DNA from 2 places in the Kitasatospora sp. NPDC051705 genome. Region 1 is predicted to be linked to the other one. Evidence: riboswitches for the same ligand, from Rfam matches in the RefSeq annotation. Region 1 holds a riboswitch; the other holds the start of a gene.
What was found. Region 1 has a riboswitch for thiamine pyrophosphate ahead of thiC (phosphomethylpyrimidine synthase ThiC). Riboswitches for the same ligand answer to the same signal wherever they lie in the genome.
Positions count from the first base shown of each region.

Region 2: another riboswitch for thiamine pyrophosphate. It lies ahead of ACIA8Q_RS10610 (cytosine permease); the one in region 1 lies ahead of thiC (phosphomethylpyrimidine synthase ThiC).

Region 1 covers NZ_JBITCO010000028.1:48,908-52,536, reverse strand. The annotation lists gene ACIA8Q_RS27815 (hypothetical protein) at 1-155, shown strand, start outside; gene thiC (phosphomethylpyrimidine synthase ThiC) at 268-2,100, opposite strand; TPP riboswitch at 2,096-2,231, opposite strand; gene ACIA8Q_RS27805 (DUF5326 family protein) at 2,405-2,605, opposite strand; gene tenA (thiaminase II) at 2,856-3,524, opposite strand; gene ACIA8Q_RS27795 (cupin domain-containing protein) at 3,617-3,629, opposite strand, start outside.
Region 2 covers NZ_JBITCO010000006.1:194,796-198,424, forward strand. The annotation lists gene ACIA8Q_RS10610 (cytosine permease) at 39-1,517, opposite strand; TPP riboswitch at 1,510-1,658, opposite strand; gene ACIA8Q_RS10615 (trypsin-like peptidase domain-containing protein) at 1,879-3,629, shown strand, end outside.

The DNA.
Region 1 (3,629 bases):
GGGACGGCGGCCTCCGCTGTCAGGTCATCGACGCCGTCCAGGCCCCCGACGGCTCCGACGTCCCCACGGTCCTGAACGACCTGCTCGCCGGCCGCCCCCAGAACCTCTCCCCGGAGCGCAAACTCGGGCTCATCCGCGAGATCCTCGGGCTCTGACGCACACTCGGGCGATCCACGGGATTCCCCCTGCAGGCCCGGACGTTCGCGGGCGCCGCACCGGACGGCCCCTTCAGGGATCCCGGCGCAGCGCCCCGACACCCACCGTCAGTCAGTCCGCCAGCGGGAGGTAGACCCGGTTGCCCTGGGCCGCGAACTCCTCGGACTTGGCCTGCATGCCGGCCAGCGCCTCGGCGTCGAACCCGCTGGCGACGGCGGTGGAGCCGTCGCCGTGCTCGTCGCGGATCTTCTGGGAGATCTTCATCGAGCAGAACTTCGGGCCGCACATGGAGCAGAAGTGCGCGGTCTTGGCCGGCTCGGCGGGAAGGGTCTCGTCGTGGAACTCGCGGGCCGTCTCCGGGTCGAGGGCCAGGTTGAACTGGTCCTCCCAGCGGAACTCGAAGCGGGCGTCCGAGAGCGCGTCGTCCCAGGCCTGGGCACCGGGGTGGCCCTTGGCGAGGTCGGCGGCGTGGGCGGCGATCTTGTAGGTGATCACGCCGGTCTTGACGTCGTCGCGGTTGGGCAGGCCCAGGTGCTCCTTGGGCGTGACGTAGCAGAGCATCGCGGTGCCCCACCAGGCGATCATCGCGGCGCCGATGCCCGAGGTGATGTGGTCGTAGCCGGGAGCGACGTCGGTGGTGAGCGGGCCGAGCGTGTAGAACGGCGCCTCGTCGCAGATCTCCTTCTGGAGATCCATGTTCTCCCGGATCTTGTTCATCGGGACGTGGCCGGGGCCCTCGATCATCACCTGGACGTCGCGCTCGCGGGCGATCCGGCCGAGCTCGCCGAGGGTCTGCAGCTCGGCGAACTGCGCCTCGTCGTTGGCGTCGGCGATGGAGCCCGGGCGCAGGCCGTCGCCCAGCGAGAAGGTGACGTCGTAGGCCGCGAGGATGTCGCAGAGCTCCTCGAAGTTCGTGTAGAGGAAGTTCTCCTGGTGGTGCGCCAGGCACCAGGCGGCCATGATCGAGCCGCCGCGCGAGACGATGCCGGTCTTGCGGCGGGCGGTCAGCGGGACGTACCGCAGCAGCACGCCGGCGTGGACGGTCATGTAGTCGACGCCCTGCTCGCACTGCTCGATGACGGTGTCCCGGTACACCTCCCAGCTGAGCTCCTCGGCCCTGCCGTCGACCTTCTCCAGGGCCTGGTAGAGCGGCACCGTGCCGATCGGCACGGGGGAGTTGCGCAGGATCCACTCGCGGGTGGTGTGGATGTTGCGGCCGGTGGAGAGGTCCATGACGGTGTCGGCGCCCCAGCGGGTGGCCCAGGTCATCTTCTCCACCTCCTCCTCGATCGAGGAGGTGACGGCGGAGTTGCCGATGTTGGCGTTGATCTTCACCAGGAAGTTGGTGCCGATGATCGCCGGCTCCACCTCGGGGTGGTTCACGTTCACCGGGATGACGGCCCGGCCGCGGGCCACCTCGTCGCGCACGTACTCGGGCGCCAGCCCCTCGCGCAGTGCCACGAACTCCATCTCCGGGGTGATCACCCCCCGCTTGGCATAGGCGAGTTGGGTGACGGCGGCACCTCCGCGGCCGCGCAGCGGACGGCGCGGGCGGCCGGGGAAGACGGCGTCGAGGTTGCGCAGGTTCCCGCCGCGCGGCGAGGTGTGCTTGATGCCGTCGTCCTCGGGGCGCGCCTCCCGGCCGTCGTACTCCTCGACGTCGCCGCGCTGGCGGATCCAGGAGTCGCGCAGGGCGGGCAGGCCGCGCCGCACGTCGGGCTCGTAGGCGGCGTCGGTGTACGGGCCGGAGGTGTCGTACAGCGGGACGGTCCGGCCGTTGGTGAGCTGCACCTCGCGGTACGGGACCCGCAGATCGGGCCGGGACCCCTCGCGGTAGGCCTTGCGCCAGGCCGGGGTGGGGTAGCCGGTGCCCGCGCTGGTGACGGCGGAGCCGTCGGCGTCGGTGCTGCGGGCAGACTTCGGCTGTGCGTCGAACGTGGTCATCTGACCTCATACTCCCTACGCCGGCATTACCCGGTCCAGGTTCCTGCGGTCGACGCAGCCGTCGGTCCGTCCGTCGACGGTCCGGTCAGCGTCCTCTCAGCCCGGTGCTCCGAGCTCCCGCGTCCACAGGCGGTGTTGCCTGCACATGACGCCCAACACCGTAGCGAGCCGATCGCCGCAGGTCCAGAGGGGGTCCACGGACGGCGGGGCGGGACCGGCGGACCGGGCCCCCGGGCGCGCGGCGGCCGGGAACGCCGGAGGCCCGGTACCCCGCGCGGGGTACCGGGCCTCGGGGGTGCCGGTCTCAGCCCTTGGCGGCCTTCTTGACCAGGACCACCACGGCGGCGGCGATGCCGACCACCACCAGCACCTTGATCACGATCGCCAGCAGGGCGCCCACGACGCCGAAGACGAATCCCACGACGTTCCAGAGCAGCACCAGGACCAGCACCGGGATGACGATGTTGCGCACCCAGGAGGGCAGCGACTTCCAGAGCTCAGCCATGTCCGTTCCTTCTCTCCCCGTGGGGTCGGCTGCCTGTCCGGTGCCGTCTCCCGCTTGCTTTCGGTACTTCGATCGTACGGGGGCCGGGGTGCCGGAACGAGGGCCCGCAGCCCGGAGAGAACCCGGAGATCACCCCGACCCGGAGACCGGGGAAACCCTGGTCAGGGCCCGGGGAGGACTCCCGGACAGGCCCCCGGAGGAGCCCCCCGGGAGCGGCCCCGGAAGGCCCGGGCCGCGGTCCGGCCGGCCGTCAGACCGGCCAGCGCTCCCCGCGCCAGGCCGCGTCCCAGAACATCCACTCGTACCGCGAGGTGGTGACGAAGTGCTCGACCACGCGGCGCCGTTCGGCCGGGGACACCTCCTCGCCGAGCCGGTCGGTGAGCGCCAGCACCCGGCGCACCACGGACTGGAAGGCCTCGTCGCCGTACGTGGCGATCCACTTGGCGTACAGCGGATCGGGCGAGCCCTGGGCGAGCAGCGCCTCCCCGACCCGGGCGTAGATCCAGTAGCAGGGCAGCACCGCGCCGACCGCCTCGGCGAAGGAGCCGCCGTAGACGGTGGCCAGCAGGTAGCTGGTGTAGGCCCGGGTGGTGGGCAGCACCGGCTCGGCGGCGGCCTGTTCGGCGCTGTCGCCGAAGGCCGTCATGAACTCGGCGTGCATGCCCTGCTCCGCGGCCAGCGCGCCGACCGCGTCGTCGGCGAAGGCCCGCACGTCCGCCTCGCCGGGCGCCTTGGCGGCGCAGACCGCGAGCGCCCGGGCGTAGTCGCGCAGGTAGTGCGAGTCCTGGACGACGAAGTGGCGGAAGGCGGCGCGCGGCAGGGTGCCGTCGGTGAGGCCGCCGATGAAGGGGTGGGCGAGGATCTCGGCGTACACCGGCTCGATGGCCGCCCAGAGTTCTTCCGTCAGGCTCATGCTCATGCCCCGACCCTAAGGCGTGCCCCGTGGATCACCGCCGGGGCCGGTCGCCGGAGCCGGTGGCCGGGGCGGGCCCGGAGCGGCGGCCGGCCGGCTCAGGCCTCCGGC
Region 2 (3,629 bases), on a different contig from region 1:
CCCGGCAGCGCGGCCTGCCCGGCCCGCCGCGCTCGGACTCAGCCCGCCGTGTTCCGGCGGGTCAGCGGGGTGAGCGCCCAGGTGAGCAGGGCGGGCACCAGGAAGGCGAACAGCGAGGCGGAGGTCCACTCCTGCGGGGTGAAGTGCAGCGACTCCTGGGCGGAGGTCCAGAAGTCCGTCCACCAGCCGGCCACCGGGGTCGGCGCGATGAACTGGTAGACCGCGAAGCCCAGCACCCACGGCAGCAGCATCAGCCAGCGGGAGGGGGCGTCGGCGGAGAGGTTCCAGCCGTGCCGGCCGGCGCCGAGGAAGTAGTCCACCGCGAGCACCGCCAGCAGCGGCACGAAGACGGATCCGATCAGGCCGAGGAAGTTGGTGTAGGTGTCGGTGAACCGGTCGATCTGCAGCGCCAGGACGGTGATCAGCAGGCCGATCCCGCCGGTCAGCACCCGGCGGTCCACCTTCGGCAGCAGGTTCTGCACGGACATCGCCGTCGAGTACACGTTGGCGAAGGACTGGTCCGTCTCGCGCAGCACCAGCACCAGCAGGAACAGCCAGCCGGCCCAGACGCCGAGGAAGGAGTCGAAGATCCGGTTCGGGTCGCCGTCGGACTGCAGCAGCGCCATCAGGCCGAGCACGTAGCACCAGACCTGGGCGACGGTGTAGCCGGAGAAGCTGCCCCAGAACGCCGAGCGCGGGGTGCGCGAGTGCCGGGTGTAGTCGGCGGCCAGCGGCACGAAGGAGATCGACACCGCGATCATCATGTCGGTGGCGCCCAGGAAGCCGTGCCAGTTGCCGGCGCCCGGGTCGGGCACCCCCTGACGGCCCAGCTGGACGGTGAAGTACACCATCGCGACGGCGACGGCACCCGCGACGAAGCGGCGCAGCACCGCGATCGAGCCGAGCGGCCAGATGGTCAGCGCGGTGGTCAGCGCGCCGGCCAGCAGCACGAACAGCCAGCGGTAGCCGTCGGTGTGGGCGACGGTCTGGGCGCCCGCCGCGATCGTCAGCAGCTCGAAGACGCCCCAGCCGACGCACTGGACGATGTTCAGCACCGTCGGGACGTACGACAGCCGGGTGCCGAACAGCCCGCGCAGGTTCGCCATCGCCGGGGCGCCGGTCCGGGCCCCGATCAGGGCGGCCACGCCGAGCATCGCGGTGCCGACCACGGTGCCGGCCACGATCGCCGTCACCGCCGCGGCCAGCGAGAGCTCGCCGCCCTTGGCGCCGAGCACGGTGGCGGCGGTGGAGAAGCCGATCAGGCTGACGCCCAGGTTCATCCAGAGCGCGAAGTGGTCGCGGAAGCGCAGCGTGCGCGGCGGCTCGGTGTCCAGCACCAGCGGCGCCTCGACGCGCTCCGGGCGGTCCAGGACGGCGGTCGCCGTGCCGGAACCGGCCGGGCCGCCGGCGGCGTCGCCGTGAACGGTCGTGGACGATCCGGGGAGGTCCCCGGTCGCCCCGGGGAAACCCTTGGACTCGGGCGCGCCCGAAGAAGAGGATGGCGAAGCAGGCGGCATGGCCGATACTCCCTACGCCGGCATTACCCGGACAGGTTCCGGCGGTCTGCGCCCCCTCGACGGTCCGTCCACGATGCCGTGGCGGTACGGTCGACCAGCGCACTCTCAGCCTGGAAGGTCCAAGCTCCCGCGTGTCAGTTTGGAGCGACAGGCTAACCGGCACCGGGGTGGACGCCAAGGCCAGGGGCCCTGCCGTCCGCATCGCGGGACGCCCGGCGGAGGTGGGGGAGCCTCCGTCGCCGGGTCGGCCGTCTGCGCCGGCTAAGGATTCTTATGAGTTCTTCAGAGGGGTCCTTACGGCAATCGAATCGACTGTGCGAAAAACTATGGTCCTTGGTTCTGTCAGCTATGGAGGTCGTCCGTGAGCACCGAGCGAGAGGTTGGGCCCACCGGGCCGCAGGGGGAGCAGCCCTCGGGCGCCCAGGGGGCGGGCGGTCCCGCTTCCGACCCCGCCGCCTCGGGCGGGCACAAGCCGACCATGGCGTTCAGCCGGGTCCCCGAGCCCGACGCCGCCCCCGCCTCCGAGCCGGCCCCGGCCGACTCCCCGGCCGCCCCGGCCGAGGGCGGGCACCGGGCGACCATGGCGTTCGGCCGGGTCCCCGAGCCCGAGGCCGCCCCCGCCCCCGAGCCGGCCGCGGCCGACGCCGCCGCGGCCGCGGAGGGCGTCCCGGCCGAGGGCGGGCACCGTCCCACCGTCGCCTTCACCAAGGTCCCCGCGCCGGAGGCGGCCCCGGCCGCCCCCGTGGCCCCCGTCGAGGCGCCGTCCGCCGGCGTCGACCCCGCCACCGGCTACCTCGACGCCCCGCCGCCGGTGCTGCCGCCCGCGCCGCAGGCCCCGGCAGCCCCCGCGGCGCCGCTCGCGCCGGTGGCCGAGGGCCAGGCCCCGCCGCTGGGCAACCCGTACGCCACGCCGACCCACGGCGTCCCGGCCGCCGGCGCGCACGACCCGTACGGCCCGCCGCCCGCCCCCGGCGTGCCCGCCGCGCACCCCGCGCCCGGCCACCACCCGTTCGGCGCCGGCCAGCCGCTCGGCGGCTGGGGCGCCTCCCACGACGCCACCGGCGGTGCCGGCTACCCGGGCGGCCCGGGCGGTCCGCTCGGCTACCCGGCCGACTACCCCGGCGGCCCCGGCGGCCCGCACCGCCCGCGCAGGAAGCGCGGCGGACTGGTCGCCCTGATCGCCGCCGTCGCACTGGTCGCCGGCGTGGCGGGCGGTGCGCTGGGCGTGGCGGTCACCGACCACAACAACGGCAGCAGCTCCGCGGACGACCACCGCAGCACCACCGTCCAGGCCAGCAACACCCAGAAGAACGAGCCCTCCCCCGGCTCGATCGCCGGCATCGCGCAGAAGGCGCTGCCCAGCGTCGTCACCATCAAGGCGCAGGGCAACGGCGAGTCCGGCACCGGCACCGGCTTCGTCTTCGACACCGAGGGCCACATCCTCACCAACAACCACGTGGTCGCGCCGACCCTCAACGGCGGCAAGCTCACCGTCAAGTTCGCCGACGGCACGTCCTACAACGCCTCGGTGCTGGGCCACGCCGAGGGCTACGACGTCGCCGTGGTCAAGATCGACAACCCGCCGAAGAGCAAGCTGGCGCCGCTCCCGCTGGCCGACTCCGACAAGGTCAACGTCGGCGACTCCACCATCGCGATCGGTGCGCCGTACGGCCTGGAGTCCACCGTCACCAGCGGCATCATCAGCGCCAAGGACCGCCCGGTCGCCTCCGGCGACGAGACCGGCGGCCAGTCCTCCTACATGAACGCCCTGCAGACCGACGCCTCGATCAACCCCGGCAACTCCGGCGGCCCGCTGCTCGACTCCGGCGGCGCGGTGGTCGGCATCAACTCGGCGATCCAGTCCAACGCCTCCGCCAACGGCCGGGCCGGCAGCATCGGCCTCGGCTTCGCCATCCCGATCAACCAGGCCAAGTGGGTCGCCGACACCCTGATCAAGACCGGCAAGCCCGTCTACGCCAAGCTCGACGTGCTGCGCAACGACGACTACAAGGGCGACGGCGCGCAGATCCAGACCCGCGACGTCCAGGGCCAGCCCGCCGTGACCCCCGGCGGCGCCGCGGACAAGGCGGGCCTCAAGCCGGGCGACGTCAT